Regions from separate parts of the Paenibacillus sp. ov031 genome, predicted to be linked through region 3. Evidence: riboswitches for the same ligand, from Rfam matches in the RefSeq annotation. Region 3 holds a riboswitch; each other region holds the start of a gene.
The links. A riboswitch is a leader RNA that binds a small molecule or an ion and turns the genes downstream of it on or off. The one in region 3 is predicted to bind thiamine pyrophosphate.

Region 1: another riboswitch for thiamine pyrophosphate. It lies ahead of tenA (thiaminase II); the one in region 3 lies ahead of BUA17_RS09045 (thiamine phosphate synthase).
Region 2: another riboswitch for thiamine pyrophosphate. It lies ahead of thiC (phosphomethylpyrimidine synthase ThiC); the one in region 3 lies ahead of BUA17_RS09045 (thiamine phosphate synthase).

Annotation. Positions count from the first base shown of each region.
Region 1 covers NZ_FRDO01000001.1:998,400-1,003,918, forward strand. Annotated here, with positions in the region: gene BUA17_RS04370 (AraC family transcriptional regulator) at 1-738, opposite strand, end outside; gene BUA17_RS04375 (NAD(P)/FAD-dependent oxidoreductase) at 981-2,111, shown strand; gene BUA17_RS04380 (hypothetical protein) at 2,120-2,410, shown strand; TPP riboswitch at 2,457-2,555, shown strand; gene tenA (thiaminase II) at 2,677-3,348, shown strand; gene BUA17_RS04390 (GNAT family N-acetyltransferase) at 3,392-3,925, shown strand; gene BUA17_RS04395 (TetR/AcrR family transcriptional regulator) at 3,975-4,874, shown strand; gene BUA17_RS04400 (DHA2 family efflux MFS transporter permease subunit) at 5,038-5,519, opposite strand, start outside.
Region 2 covers NZ_FRDO01000005.1:59,747-65,265, reverse strand. Annotated here, with positions in the region: gene BUA17_RS20625 (Fe-Mn family superoxide dismutase) at 1-782, opposite strand, end outside; gene BUA17_RS20620 (alpha/beta hydrolase) at 980-2,008, opposite strand; gene BUA17_RS20615 (IclR family transcriptional regulator) at 2,367-3,110, shown strand; TPP riboswitch at 3,228-3,341, shown strand; gene thiC (phosphomethylpyrimidine synthase ThiC) at 3,701-5,488, shown strand.
Region 3 covers NZ_FRDO01000001.1:2,132,020-2,137,538, forward strand. Annotated here, with positions in the region: gene BUA17_RS09030 (thiazole synthase) at 1-203, opposite strand, end outside; gene thiS (sulfur carrier protein ThiS) at 207-410, opposite strand; gene thiO (glycine oxidase ThiO) at 407-1,639, opposite strand; gene BUA17_RS09045 (thiamine phosphate synthase) at 1,645-2,238, opposite strand; TPP riboswitch at 2,551-2,660, opposite strand; gene BUA17_RS09050 (ABC-F family ATP-binding cassette domain-containing protein) at 2,794-4,344, opposite strand; gene BUA17_RS09055 (hypothetical protein) at 4,477-5,460, opposite strand; gene BUA17_RS09060 (hypothetical protein) at 5,447-5,519, opposite strand, start outside.

The sequences.
Region 1 (5,519 bases), 1.1 Mb from region 3:
GCTGTTGAAACCAACAGCCCGGGCAATCTCGTGGGCCGTTATTCCGGCGTCATGGACGAGCATTTCTTTGGCTTTCAATAACCGATACCGTGTCAGATAATCAAGCGGAGTCATTTGGAATTCCTTTTTGAATATCCGATTCAAATGCTGTTCGGTGACGTCCATTTGCTGAGCCAGCATGGAGAGCGAGATATCCTGATCATAATTTTGCTTGATAAAAGTAACCAGTCCACCCAGCTTTAATCGGGCATCCGAGCGTTCATAAGCACCATAACGATCTCCATCAATGGTTAACCTGACCAGTAGCATGTATAGCAATGCGGATACGTGCCAGATCTGATCCTTGTGCCGGGACTGTAGCGCCAACGTTATTTCATGCAACAGGATATGAAGCATCCCATCCGGCTTGAAGGCGCGCAGCTCCCCGATCTGCAAGGTATGCAGAAACCGGGGCAATAAATAGCCATTAAAGGACAAACAATCGAACAACAATGAATCACTCAGATTGTCGTAACGGTATGTGACCTCCGGGAACATAATAAGAGCTGTTCCTTTCCGAATCGAAAACTCATGATTTTGGGCTGCAATTTTCCCTGTTCCCCCGATGCACTGCACAATACTGTAATCCCGTGAATGGCCGTTCCAATTCATTAATTCATCTACGGTCAGCTGGTTTTGACCTGTAATCATAAGCGGCATATCGGTATCCAGTGAATTCCCCGTACTAGGTTTCGGCATCGTTGTGTTATTCCTCATTTCGTTAAAGGTCGTGTGCGTAAATGGCGCGGATACAGAGTTAAAAGAAACCTGATTTGAATTATATTACATAAATAACATTAATTTAAACGAACTATTTACTTCGATGAACGACTTATCGAAAACCTTTTAGGAATATGTATCATCATGTCGATGCCTTGCCATTATCAGACCAAACAGTATACGCTATAATGGATACAGTGATTTAGGAAAGGGATGCAGTCATGAAGAAAGTCATCGTCGTAGGATCAGGTATTCTTGGGGCTTCCACAGCATATCAATTGGCAAAACGGGGTGCGGAAGTTCTTATTATAGACCGGAAAGATCGAGGGCAGGCTACGGATGCTGCTGCCGGGATCATCTGTCCCTGGTTATCTCAGCGCCGTAATCAGGATTGGTATCAGCTTGCCAAGGCGGGTGCACGTTTTTATCCCGGTTTAATTGAAGAACTCAAGAGTGAAGGGGAAACGGAAACGGGTTACGCTCAAGTGGGTGCTCTTAGTATTCATACGGAAGTAGAGAAAATCAACAAGATGCAGGAGCGAGCACACCTTCGTAAAGAAGAAGCACCGGAGATTGCCGATATTACCCGTCTGGATGCAAAAGAAACCCATGAGCGTTTTCCACTCCTGGAGGAGAACTTTCAGTCCGTCTACATCAGTGGTGCTGCGCGTATCGATGGACGTGCACTGCGTGATGCCTTAATCCGATCGGCACAGCGAAATGGAGCGGTCCTGATTAATGGGGATGCGACACTTCAATATGAATCGGACCGAGTAACTGGAGTGGTTGTTGACGGTAAAGTCATATCGGCTGACGAGGTTATTGTGTGTGCCGGCGCTTGGGCTAGTGAACTGTTGAAGCCCTTGGGCATTGATTTTAAGGTTCGTTATCAGAAGGCGCAAATTATGCATTTGCAGGTTCATGATCGAGAAGACACTGGGAAATGGCCTGTGGTCATGCCTCCTTCGGATCAATATCTGTTAGCCTTTGATCAACAGAAGATTGTGATCGGGGCGACTCACGAAAATGATATTGAAGGCTATGATATAAGAGTAACCGCAGGCGGAATGCAGGAAATTTTGAATAAAGGATTGGAACTGGCTCCCGGTTTAGCCGATAGCACGTTTCAGGAAGTAAGAGTAGGTTTCCGTCCGTTTACACCTGGTTTTCTTCCGGTAATGGGTGCTGTTCCTGGTTGGGAGGGCTTGATCACAGCCAATGGACTTGGAGCGTCCGGTCTCACGATGGCGCCTTTTATTGGAAGTCAACTGGCCAAGTTGGCTATGGGTTTGGATTTGGATATCGATATTCAGCCATATGACCTTGGAAAAGCAATGGATGATCAGAAATGAGGTGAACGATGACGTATTCACAGCGCTTAACTCACGGTAACTCATCAGACATTATTTATCTGGAGCACCAGATTGGCATCACCGAGGAGGAATTAGCAAAAGCCGAGGAAGAGTGGAGGGGTTACGAATCGGATTTAAACAAGTTAAGGACGTCTCCGGCGTATAATGCAACTTCAGCGACGAACGTCTCTAATGAGCAAAAATGGGTAGATGAGTTAAACAAATTGCAAAGTATGATTAAGGATATCCGCACCCGACTTAAGAAGTTGCAAGAAGATTTAGGGGAACTTGAAGATTAATAGGAATGGATTGACATTTGGGAAAACACATGTTGTAATAAGCCTGAGCTATTTGCAGGGGGACTGTTCGCAGTTGAGAAGGTTAAAACCTGACCCTTTGAACCTGTTAGTTAATACTGACGTAGGGAGCAAATGACATGTACTCATGTTATTTTGCCCTTGCCGAAAATAGGACAAGGGCTTTTTGGTCTGCATTTTGGATGACAGAACGCGATAGCTGGATGTGAAGCGGGGACATTATAATTTTAATACAAGGAGAAATGATCATGTCATTTTCAAGAACGTTAAAAGATAAGTCCAGAAACGTATGGGAAGATGGATACAACCATCCTTTTTTACATGAAATGGGGAAAGGCACACTGGATCAGGAAGCGTTTAAGTTTTATCTTCTTCAGGACTATACATATCTGATTGAATATGCGAAGATTTTTGCCATGGGTGCGGTGAAGGCGACAGATGAAAAACTGATGACGAACTTTACGGTGATTCAACACGCTATTCTGTACGAAGAAATGGATTTGCATCGAAATTATATGAAGGAATTTGGGATTACGCTGGATGAAAATCATGCTGTCAAACCCTCTCTTTACAACAAGGCGTATACGTCGAATATGATGAGTGTTGCACAAACAGGTGGGGTTGCTGAAATCATCGCCGTCATTTTCCCTTGTGCGTGGACGTATTACGACTATGCCACAAGATTAAAAGAACAATATCGAGATTCATTAGAGGGCAATTTCTATCAGACTTGGATCGAAAATTATGCAAGTGATGAATTCCGCGACTCATTCGAATGGTTCTATGATACACTGGATGCATTATGCGAACATAAAACCGAGCAGGAACTGGAGGCCATTGAAGACATATTCAGAAGAAGTGTTGAATTTGAATATCTATTCTGGGATATGGCTTATAAACGGCAACTCTCGTACTTCTGATGAATGCAATCTACTACAACCAGAGATAAGGATGAACATACAGATGGACAATCGTGGAGAACTCATCTATTTACGATTTTTGAACGTGGAAGACGCTGCTGGGCTACTGGATTTGCAGTTCCGTAACCGGGCTATTTTCGAAGAAATATCGGCAAGCGAACGATCGGATACATTCTATACATTGGAGGGCCAAGTAGCCCTTCTCGAAGGTTGGAACAAGGCGAGGGAAGAGGGGAAACGGTACTCTTTCGGGATCTTTCTGAACCATACGCATGAGCTTATTGGGGAGATCTCTCTGTTCGAGCTTGAACTGGATTCCACCACCAAATGGATTGTTGGTTATGTGCTCGATCAGGTGCAGAATGGCAAGGGATATATGAGTGAAGCCCTTCAGCTAGCACTGGATTTTGCTATGAATGAAGCGGGTATAAAACGAGTGGAGGCAGGTGCGCTGCCTGACAATGCCGGATCGATTCGAGTGCTTCGCAAGGCGGGCTTTCAGGAGACGGACCGGCAGAATATTAAAATCAAGGGGATTTGGAAGGAACATATGATGTTTGCAGTGGATTTGCAATAGGTTACTAGATATCGTAACGTGAACCACCTAAATCATCCAGGGGGAACTTATGAATAAGCGGAAACAAATGTTATTGGACTCAGCGCTTGTACTCTTTGGGAAACATGGAGTGACCAACACCTCCATACAAATGATCCTAGACGAGTCAGGTGTGTCCAAAGGAACATTTTATAAATTCTTTGGCTCGAAGGATGATTGTATTCTTGCCATTCTGGAGCAACGTGTACAGGAAGATATGATGATTCGCAAAGATTTGGAGAGCCAAAGCTATGCTTCCGATTTTGATTTACTGGTGGATCAGATTATGGTGCCGATGATTTTGCCAGAAAAAAAGCTTGTTGTGGAGCTATTCTGGACAGGCTTCTACTCTGGAGAATGCGATCTGAAAAACTTGACTCGCATACAGTTAAATTGGTTATCTGAACGACTGGTACAGGTATTTGGTAAAGAATTAAAACCTTTTGCTTATGAAGGGGCTATTTTTGGTTTTGGCATGATCCATCAAATCTCGAACATGTGGAGAAACTTCCATCTTGACCAACCGGATTGGAACCATCTTGTGCCCAAAATCCTGAACTACATTGAAATCTTGCTTCGCTCCATGCTGGAAAGACAAGAGCATATTATAGATTTTCCAAGTCTTTTGATGATCGCTCCTGATTCCAAAGAAATTGTGTTGGATAAAAATAACCTGATTGCAGGTCTTCAGAAATTCAGTCATTCTATTCTCCAATTGGAAGTACCTATTAAAGCGAAAGAACTGACCAAAGGGCTGCTTGTTTTAGTTGAGCAGAAAGAGATCAATATCTCCATGTTGGAAGTAACGCTACAGGCGTTTCAAACGGAATTTGAATCGTCTTCTCTTCAGTGTGAGGCAAACAGGATTGTCAAAGACTGCAGATCGTATCTCGAACAATTCAGGCAGATCCTCATGGAGAGAACGAGTTAACGCAGCTGTTCTTACTTACGTGTGCAGGCAAATTGTTCATTTATATTATGTAATACACCACAAAAAAGCGGCAGATTGGACGTAAAGCTTAGTGTCCTGATCTGCCGCTTTTTATATAAGATACAATAGGCTCTACATGATGTAATTCATGTAAATATTGCTCTTAATTTGTATTCATCGAGACTTTTTGTCTTACAGGCTGTTTGGAGTCTTCCTCCGTCGCTTGTTTGGTACGTTTGATGAAGAAGGAAAGGAGCAATCCAAGAACGGCAATGCCGATAATGACAACGTAAGCATCATTAATTCCCTGGATCATGGATTCCATTCCCAATTGCTGCTGGGTTAAACCTTTGGCTGCGCCCGTTGCCACCATATCCTGTACATGTGCCGTTGTGCGACTGGTCATTACACTTACGAGCAATGAAGTACCCACAGCGCCAGCCACTTGTCTCACGGTGTTGGATATCGCTGTACCGTGTGGCCCAAGTCTTGGAGGCAGTTGATTCAACCCTGCCGTTTGGATAGGCATCATGAGCAAGGCCATACCAATTCTGCGACCTGTTGACATTAACACCAGGTAAGTATAACTGGTAGAATCGGTTAGATCGATGAACCCGATAGTCGTTACAATCGTAATGACCATCC
Region 2 (5,519 bases), on a different contig from region 3:
CGCATCGTCATCTCGTCGATATGTGGTTCCAGCGCATTGTAGGCATAGGGTAGGGGTGGCAGTGTGTGTCCACCAATAGGGACAGGTTTCTCTTTGACTGGCGCTGCTGAAGAGTTGGTTGTGCCCTCTGCGTTTGCATTGGGAGACTGGATAGCCGCTGAAGATTGTGCCTGTACCGCTGGAGTGGAGTTATTGATTTTTCCCGCAGCATTGGACGATTCTTCTACAGCTTCACGATAGGCTTGTTCAGATACGGGCGTTGAAGCAACTTGTACGTTGGGATCAGCCGGTTGTTCTGAGGTTTGAAGAATATGGTCCAGTGAAAAAGATGGATCAGACACCAAATCTCGCAAAGCTCCAGATTGTTTCAACGTTTCAAGTACCCCCAGGAAATACTCCGATTCACGTATGAAATGCAGAATAACCACTTTGGCAATCGGCACCTGCTGAACAGCAGTACTTTGCTCCAGCAGGACGTACAGCTGTCTAATGAACTCACGCGATTGTGTGCAGGCCGCAGCCACGAGCTGTTCAATACAGCGGATGATGTAAGGAGCAGGCGGTTGGGTTCCCGGCAGTATTTGCTTCAACAGCTGATTCGCGACTCGTTCGCTATTCTCAAAAATCGCTTCCCATTCCGCAAGCCATTTGACATATGAGGGTTCAAGATCAGGAACCAAGGCACGAATGACAATCGTATGTTCCTTCTCTTGCTCTTTCCAGAAACGGACTTCTTCGAGTACCCGCAGAGGCAGCAGATGCCCATATCCATACCAATTCATAAGCGGTATACCTCCGTTCAGATGAATTTGAATTCAGATCCAGTAGCAGAAACGAATTGCTTCCCCGGTTCGCTCAATTTTGTATTGTACAAGGTAGAGCTGCCTTTAATTACATCCCAAAAGTATATTCTTCAGGCATGTTGTCCTATGTATACACAAAAAAAAGAGCCCCTAGGGGCTCTTGAATTACCGGATTTTCACGATTCTCCGTTATTCGTATTTTCCACATCATCGCTGCTCGTCTTGGTCACATGACTCAGGAATGTGGAGACACGGCGCAGATATTCCTTCGGATGCTCCCGGAAGATCAGCTCATGATGCGCACCGTCCACAATCCATTCATCGGAATTCGGATTGGTTTGGTTGCCGGCAAGCAGCTCTGCAATCGGGTAAGGAGCTTTCTCATCCTCGGTACCATGGATGAAGAAAATCGGGAAAGGATAATCTTCTTTTTTCACTTCTTGATACGGAATTTGCTGCAATCCGGTCCCGTTCAGAATCGGGAACAGCAGGTTCATAATCTCCAGCGTAGGCTGCCGCGGAAGATCAATCTGATTATGGATGTTGTGATACAGCGTATCCGGCTCAAGCAGGAACGTGCTGTCCAGAATCATAGCATCCACATCTTTGGTAATAAGCCCAGTCTGCAGGGCTGTACCTGCACCCATGGAGAAACCCCATACGACAAGCTCCTGAGCTCCGCGCTGCTTCGCAAACTGGATAGCACCAAGCAGCTGCTGGGACTCGGCTTTGCCGCCTGTGGCAACAGCTTTGTTCACCTGTGAAGCGAAACCGTAATCGAACATCACCACATTGAAGCCAAGTTGGTGAGCATAATGGGCCAGATCATACATTGGTACCCAGGTCTCTTCACGATTCGCACCATATCCATGGCTGAATATGATGGTTTTGTTTGCATTATCATCAGCCGGAATATACCAACCCTGCATCGTTCGACTGCCGTCTGCTGCCGGGAACGTGATGTCTTGATACTTCATGTTCTTCGCCTGCATGGGATTGGAGAATACAGGCGCTACAGTTGGATTGGATAATACCCAAGCAATATAACCGTGTAGTGCAATGAAACAAAAGAGCAGAAAAAATACAACGGAGAGCAACAACGCCACGACAATATGTTTGAACCGGATCAGCCTCGGTGATAACGAAGAAGGCAGATCTGACACTTTCGTTTGCAGCGGGGCTTCGCTCTGGGATGTCGGATACATGATTGCCCCTCCTTTAAAAATCAAATGAAGATAACAACGAGACGAACAGAGCGGATAAATGATTTTTCTGACTACATATGAAGCAAAATCTTAATTTAATATATCTTTATCGTATGTTCCAATATAGTCAAAGTCAATTGATTGAGGCCATTTGTTACGCAATTGTTATATAGTTTTGAAGATATATGGGTAACATTTCCTTAGGGTGCAAATTGCAGGGGATTCTAATTTATAAAAAGAAAATATTTACAAATATCCCTATTCCAAATGGCGCTTTTTGGTTTACAGATGAGACCGTTTCTCATATAATTTATGTAACCAAGTTTCATGTGATGAAACATGAGGAGGGCAACTTGCCATGGAAGACCGAAAGTTAACCGTCCGGGCTGTAGAACGGGCGCTGGATATATTATTGTGTTTTACAACCCGCAGTGATCTGGGGCTCACGGAAATTGCGAGCCAGATCGGTCTGCACAAAAGTACAGTCCATCGTCTGATGGCTACTTTGGAGGACAAGGGGTTTGTGATCCGGGATGCAGCAACCGAGAAGTATCGACTCGGCATACGTATCTGGGAACTGTCTGCCCATATGTCTCGCAGCGATGATCCTGCCATTTTGCTCCTTCCTGCGATGGAGCGGCTGAGAGATCGACTGGGCGAAACCGTGAGTTTATATCTGCGTGATGGCAGTGAGCGGATTCGAATTCAAGCCGTACAGAGTGATCAGGCGATTCGTCGTGTAGCTCCGGTGGGCGTCAGACTTCCGTTATCTGTGGGAGCATCCAGTAAAGTGTTAATGGCTTTTGCCACCGAAGAGGACCGCGAAGATCTGATGAATGGACCGGAATGGCCGGTATTTATCGATCCCAAAGTATATTTGGCCCAGATGAAAGACATTCTGGAATATGGCTACGCAACAAGTTATGAGGAGCGTGAACCAGGAGCCGCGGCAGTATCTGTACCCATCATGGATCGGAAAGGCAACATCGCTGCTGCTCTGTCGGTATCCGGGCCTGTTAGTCGCCTTTCGCAGGAGACGTTGCATGAATATGCACCTGTACTGAAGGAAGCTGCTACACAGATGGGACTTATGTTATCCTGATTTTATGTTCTGGAATATAAAGGTTGTTTTTATGATTCGGTTGCGCTACTCTGTAATGGACGGCCCAACAGGGTCAGCAATTGAATATGAATTTGCGGCTTAAATGCTGCAACTTGTTAACGTTACTGGGGGAGTCCGAATTGTCCGGACTGAGACGGAATCGCATGAGATTCTGGACCCTTTGCACCTGATCTGGATCATACCAGCGTAGGGAAGTAATCGGCGATACGACCACGAACACCGTATAATGTGACCTATGGATGGACTCCGTTATGGAGTCTCTATAAGGTATGTTATTGGTGATGGACATAAGCCGGTTCCCTTGGGAACCGGCTTTTTTTATACAGTAAACAGGCGGAAGCTGGTGTCAGATCTGCTTTTGGATAAAGGGCTGGGTGCCATTGGCGAGCATTGGGTGTAAACCTTTTGCTTCGACTGTCTGTATTAATTGAAGTGTATGTCCCTATTTTGTGTGGTATGGTCGCTCTTCCTTTTTCTATGTTGTGGATGATTTGGACCCGTGAGCAAGCATTTCAATCCAGGCAATCACTAATGAGGAGGAGACAAGAGCGATGAGCACAGGAAACCGAATGATGGGACAGGACAAGCAGAATCTGCAGTTGGCAGAGGAAAAAGGTACGACAGGACGGGTTCAGCCCTTCCCGGGCAGCCGCAAAGTATACATTCATGGCTCACGACCGGACATTGCTGTACCGGAGCGCGAAATTGCCCTTCATGACACCAATACTCCCCAAGGAGTGGAGCATAACGAACCGCTGCGTGTTTACGATACGAGCGGACCAATGACCGATCCTGGATTTCATGCCGATATCCGGGCAGGGCTGCCAGCGCTGCGCACCCGCTGGATTACGGAGCGTGAAGATGTTGAAGCCTACCAGGGAAGAACGGTCAAACCGGAGGATAACGGATTGAAACCAGGAGGGAAGCGAACTGGAGCCGAGAAGTATCCAGGCTTGCGTGCTAAACCATTACGTGGACAGGCAGGGCGCAGTGTGACTCAGATGCATTATGCACGGCAGGGAATGATCACGCCGGAGATGGAGTTCGCCGCTATTCGTGAGGGTGTGGAGCCAGAGTTTGTGCGGCAGGAGCTAGCGAGTGGAAGGGCCATCCTGCCGTCGAATATTAATCACCCAGAGAGTGAGCCGATGCTGATCGGGCGTCATTTTCATGTGAAGATCAATGCGAACATCGGAAACTCTGCGGTATCCTCCTCCATCGAGGAGGAGGTGGAGAAGATGACTTGGGCCGTACGCTGGGGATCGGATACGGTGATGGATCTTTCCACAGGCAAGGACATTCATACGACCCGCGAATGGATCATCCGCAATTCACCTGTACCGATTGGAACAGTACCGCTCTATCAGGCGCTGGAGAAGGTCAATGGCGAAGCAGAAGCACTGACATGGGAGTTGTATCGTGACACGCTCATAGAACAGGCAGAGCAGGGTGTGGACTATTTTACGATCCATGCAGGTGTGCTGCTGCGATATATTCCGCTGACCGCCAAACGTATGACGGGCATTGTGTCCCGGGGCGGGTCCATCATGGCAGCATGGTGCCTTGCGCATCATCAGGAGAATTTTTTGTATACCCATTTTGAAGAAATCTGCGAGATTATGAAAAGGTATGACGTGGCGTTCTCACTCGGAGACGGACTGCGTCCAGGAAGCATCTACGATGCTAATGATGAAGCCCAGATGGCGGAACTGGCTACGCTTGGTGAACTAACACAAATCGCCTGGAAGCATGATGTGCAGGTGATGATTGAAGGTCCGGGACATGTGCCGATGCACAAGATCAAGGAGAATGTCGATCTGCAAATGGAGATTTGCAAGGAGGCGCCGTTCTATACGCTGGGGCCGCTGACGACCGATATCGCCCCAGGATATGACCATATTACCTCGGCGATTGGGGCGGCGATGATCGGCTGGTTTGGCACGTCGATGCTCTGTTATGTTACGCCAAAAGAACATCTGGGCCTGCCCAATAAGGATGATGTGCGGGAAGGCGTTATCGCCTACAAGATCGCTGCTCATGCCGCTGATCTGGCGAAAGGTCACCCACGTGCCCAGCGGCGGGACGATGCGCTGTCCAAGGCACGGTTTGAGTTCCGCTGGAGGGATCAGTTCAACCTGTCACTGGACCCGGAACGTGCGCTGTCCTACCATGATGAGACGTTGCCGGCAGAAGGGGCTAAGGAAGCCCATTTCTGCTCCATGTGCGGCCCTAAGTTCTGTAGCATGCGTATTACGCAGGATATTCGTGCTTTTGCGGCAGACAACGGCTTGTCCGAGAATGAGGCTGTGGCCGCGGGTATGTTGGAAAAGGCTGAGGAATACCGGACACGCTCTTAAGCGTCGTTACAGCGCAATCTGGGCGGCCTGA
Region 3 (5,519 bases):
GGAAGCAGGGTATATCTTTTCAAATCCAGTGTGTCCAGAAAGTGCTGTTTGTTCCGATCTTCCAAGTTCAAACGCCGAACCGCGAACGTTAATACTTCCGTACCGGAGGCTTCAACCGCCTGGCTCTGCACTTCCAAGTCCGAAAATTTGCCTGTACCCAGCAGCAATCTAGACTCAAACGTATAATTTCCAATCCTCAACATAATTCAACCGCCTCCCACAAAATGTACAATTTCAATTCGGTCTCCGTCTCTTAACGCCGTCGTTTCATGATATTCCCGCGTTAAAATTTGCCGATTCAATTCAACCACGACGGTTTTTACTTGCAAATTAAATGAATTGAGCAATTTATCTACACGATTTAAGCTATCTTCAATTTGCATGGTTTGTCCGTTGACAATGATGTTCACTGCAACATCTCCTTTATGTTCAAACGTTCTGGACAAAGGTCCTGAATCCCCAGTTCTTCCGAGGTTTTGCCACAAATCAAGTCAGCCATAAGGCTGGCTGTAATTGCACTAAGCAATATGCCGTTACGATAATGTCCAAAAGCAGCGAATAAACCCGGTACACTATCATAAGCCCCCACATAGGGCAATCCATCCGGAGTCGAAGGACGGACACCAGCCCACGCTCGGATAAAATGTGCTTCCTTCATGCCAGGTACCCAGTTTGTTGCAGCTGCAAGCAGCTTCTGAATGCCTTGTACCGAAACTTTCATGTCTGTTCTTCCAGGAAGGCTTGTTGCACCGATCCATACTTCTCCATTGGCTTTGGGAACAATATATATATCCTCTGCATACACCGTTTTGTCTGGCCTGTACCCGGCATGGTGGGGAGAAAACTGCACGGCTGCAATCTCCCCCTTTACTGGTAAAACAGGCGATTTCAGACCTACATGTCTCATCAATTCTTCACCATGTAACCCTGTAGCAATAATTACATTTCTCGATGTCATCGTTCCTATTGAAGTCTCGATTCCTTGCACACCGTTTACATTCGTATGCAAACGGACATCCTGTACCCCTTCCATCACCCTTGCACCCATGGCTTGAGCCGATCTGACATAAGCCTGCGTTAAGTTGACAGGAAGAACCTCGCTCTCGGAAGGTCTGTAAAATGCTCCATACGTATCCCTGTTTAACCATGAAGCTTCCTGTTGGACAGCAATACGATCCCACCAAATATGTTCTGTAGATAAGGTAGACGATCTACGATCATTCTTGTAACTGCTGACCTCACTGTATGAACGAAAAGGAGTAATAAATCCATGCTGTTGCAGCCCCATTTCCACTCCGCTAAGCGAACTGATCCGTTCCTTCTGCTCATGAAGCAAAGCTCTGCTCTGCCTTGCAAGCTTTGCCATTACAGCATGAGTGAATTCCTCACTATCAGCAGCAAGCATGCCTGCGGCTGCACAGGAAGTTCCCCCAGCGATCCGCGCCCGCTCAACCAGAAGAACGTCATGGCCTCGAGTAGCGAGTTCATATGCGATGGCACATCCGATAACTCCTCCACCTACAATAATGGTTTCTGCATGAAGCTTGCCTCCAACTTCCGCTCCAACTTTACTTCCCGAAACTATTCCTGGATGATAGCCTGAACGATTCCTGCTTCGACTTCTTGCTTCCTCTCTCAAGATCTTCATCTCCTTGGTTCGGCGTACTTGTCTGAATCCGTGATCGCCTGTCGCAATGAAGCGGCAGCTACTTCCGGCTTATCGGTCGTCCAAATCGTTGAAATTACAGCGGCTCCTCTAGCACCAGCAGTTCGAATGGCAGCAATATTCTCAGGACTAATCCCGCCAATCGCGATCACGGGAATCGAAACATTAGAGCATACCTCAGCTAACGCACTTAGCCCTCTGGGTTCGCAATTCGGTTTACTATTTGAAGCATAGACATGCCCATAAAAGAGATAATCCGCTCCCTGTTCTTCTGCAACTTTTGCTTCTTCCAGAGAATGAACCGATATGCCTACGCGCAGCCGATCGACTCTCCTCAACTCATCCTTATCATAGCTGCGAGTAACTGCTTGACCCCAATGCACACCACCAATTGAAGCATATTGATCCAGCTGATCTGAGCCATTCATAATGATTCGGTCAGATGGAACACCTTGTGCTTTCAGACTTTTCGCCCAATACATCTGTTGCTCAAGGGTCAACTTTTTTTCACGAATGTGGATATAATCGACCCACCGCCATATACCCTTAGCAATATTCAGAAAAGAGTCCAAGTCTCCTGTACCTGGTGAAACCACATGCAGTTCGAATGATCTTGTTATTACATGTTCGTGGAAGATTACCGTCCTGTTCGCCCTCCTCTTGCATGATTTAAGCTGATATACAACAAAAAAGCCACTCCCGTAGGGGAGTGGCCACGAATTTAAAATTCATGGATCAACTGAATGACTGTCGCATGCAATTACACTATACATAACGCATAACAACTATAGAAACCATCCATAGTCGCAACGCTGTATACATAGAACTGCATGATTCATCTTGCAGGCCATATCGCAAAGTCAACGATAAAGCTCTTTGTCATTAGCTGAAACGCGCCACTTCCCTACGCTGGTATGATCCAGATCAGGTACAAAGGGTCCGGAATCGCATTCTTCCATCTCAGCCGCATCGTGCGGCCCCCCTAGTGTTCATATGAAGCTGTAGCCTATGTTACCATAGACACCTTTTTTTGTCACCGTACATTTCCATGAATTACGTTGTTCACCATTGCTGAAATCATGTAGTTAACGAAGTTGCTGTTTCTGGTGCGAAGAATTTCGTAGAAACTATTGTTTGTCGGACCAAGCTTCAACATCCCACGTTTTGGTTACCCAACCTTCATAAAATTCAGGTTCATGGGATACGAGCAGCACGGTACCCTTGAATTCCTGCAGGGCACGTTTCAGCTCTGCTTTTGCGGTTACATCCAAATGGTTTGTGGGCTCATCGAACAAAATCCAGTTACTTTCACGCATCAGAAGCTTACATAAACGAACCTTGGCTTGTTCACCACCACTAAGTGCGTTAAGCGGGCGGGTGATATGCTCATTTTTTAATCCACAACGTGCGAGATGGCCCCGGACTTCATTCTGTGTCAGATGAGAAAACTCATTCCACACATCTTCGATCGGGGTAATATTACCTGCACGTACTTCCTGTTCGAAATAAGCTGTTTCCAGATAGTCCCCCAAGAAAGTCTTACCGCTAATTGGTGGGATTTTCCCCAAGATCGTCTTGAGCAGTGTGGATTTACCTACACCGTTACATCCAACAATGGCAATTTTCTCGCCACGCTCAATCGTCATCGTCATTTTAGGCAATAATGCATATGAATATCCGATTTCAAAATCAATACCCTCAAAGACGGTTTTACTACTCGCCCGGGCATCCTTGAATTTGAATGTGGGTTTGGCCGCTTCGTCTGGACGATCAATCCGTTCAATCTTGCCGAGCTGCTTCTCACGGCTCTTGGCACGACCGGAAGTGGAAGCGCGGGCTTTGTTCCGCTGAATGAAATCTTCCTGCTTCTTGATAAACTCCTGCTGTTTCTCATAAGCATCAATATGTTGCGCCTTATTCATGTCGGCCATCTCAAGGAATTTGTTATAGTTCGCTGCATAACGCGTCAACTTGGCAAATTCCAGATGATAAATAACGTTAACGACCTCATTCATAAACTCTGTATCATGCGAAATCAGAATAAACGCATACGGGTAATCCTTCAGGTAACGCGTCAGCCATTCAATGTGTTCCACATCGAGATAGTTCGTCGGCTCATCCAACAAAAGAGCTGTGGGTTTCTCCAGTAAAAGCTTGGCAAGCAATACCTTCGTACGCTGACCACCACTAAGCGCGGCCACATCACGATCCAGACCGATGGCGGACAATCCAAGTCCATTCGCCATCTCTTCCACTTTCACATCGATCAGATAAAAATCACCTTGCTCCAATTGCTCTTGAATGTCACCCATTTCTTCCAGCAACAATTCGAGCTTGTCCGGATCGGCGTCTGCCATCTGATCCGTAATAGACATCATTTCTTTTTCCAACTCAAGCAAGGGCAGGAACGCATCCTTAAGCACATCACGAATCGTTTTTCCAGGCGTGAGCTTGGTATGCTGATCCAGATATCCATAACGAACTTTGGGGGTCCATTCGACCTTCCCTTCGTCCTTTAACAATTTCCCGGTAAGAATGTTCATCAGTGTGGACTTACCCACACCATTTGCACCAACAAGACCTACACGCTCTCCGGCAAGTAAACGAAAAGATACATTTTTAAATAACGTGCGGTCTCCAAAATTGTGACTCACGTTCTCTACTGACAATAAACTCATAAGATGAGGTTGCTCCTATCTATTGGACATTACTATCGTTCCGAAACCCTATTTTAGCACAGGTGTCGCCTTTTCTGAAAGTAATGTAAACATCTCATGCAACCTCGCTTTTATATTACAAACAAACTGCCTTTAATTTATGGAACAGTTATACTCAAAATAACCTTGTGCTGCCGCTTGTTTGGCATTTGTAAACACTTCTTCGGCTCTGTAACCATTGCTACATGTGGAAGGGTAATAGTATTTAATTCCACTTACAGGATCAACTCCGCCAACGATCGCTGTTTTCTTCACCAGTCTGCCACCACCAATGGCATAATTGTTAATCTTTTGGTTACCTACAGGTATTCCCTGAATAAACGCCATCAGCCCCGTATCATTAATCGAATTGTACCAGTCTTCCTGAGAAATCAAAGGCATGGTAAAGGTGTAGGAAACACCATTCCTTCTTGCAAACTCATTATGCCGGTTAATAACATCTGCCAAATCTTCCTGCACACTTGTCACGATCCGACCTCGTCTGACCTGCTCAAACGTCTCGGCATTCTGAAGCAGAGGGATTTGTGTGCTGGAGGCCAGTTCTTTCTGGAAACCCTCAACCCACATGCCCAAGCCTGCATCATAGGCATACACATACCCATCGAGTGTGAAGTTAATACTGCTACCATTTGAATCAGAATATGTATAGGGCTTTTTAGGACTCCAAACTTGCCGGAATGAATCTTCAAGATCACCTGTCATCTCAGTTTCGTTCGCCAAAATGTAATAACCATCATAATCCAGCACGACCATTGCAGGAATGTAATTAAACATGGCCCGTATAGCAGCAGGATCATCCTGAATCCCCATATTTAGCGCCAGTGTTTGGGTAAAGGTAGTCAAGGCAAGCTCTTTGTCCGCTTTTACAAATTTGGTCGAATCATACCCTGCTTCATCGTTTTGCTTCTCATTTTGATGCATCACAGCCCCTGCATCCAGTACAGCAGTCTGAAGTGCCATCTTATATTGATTGCTTAAATATTGAGCCTCTTGGGCATTGTCTGTATTGTGAGAAATAACCCAGAATATAGGTAAAAATATAAGCACAAACACAATAGAAAGATCAGTAATCTTCATTGAGCACCATCCCCCCATATGTGGTAAACACGGCTGCAGCCTGTGCAGACCCGTTCAAC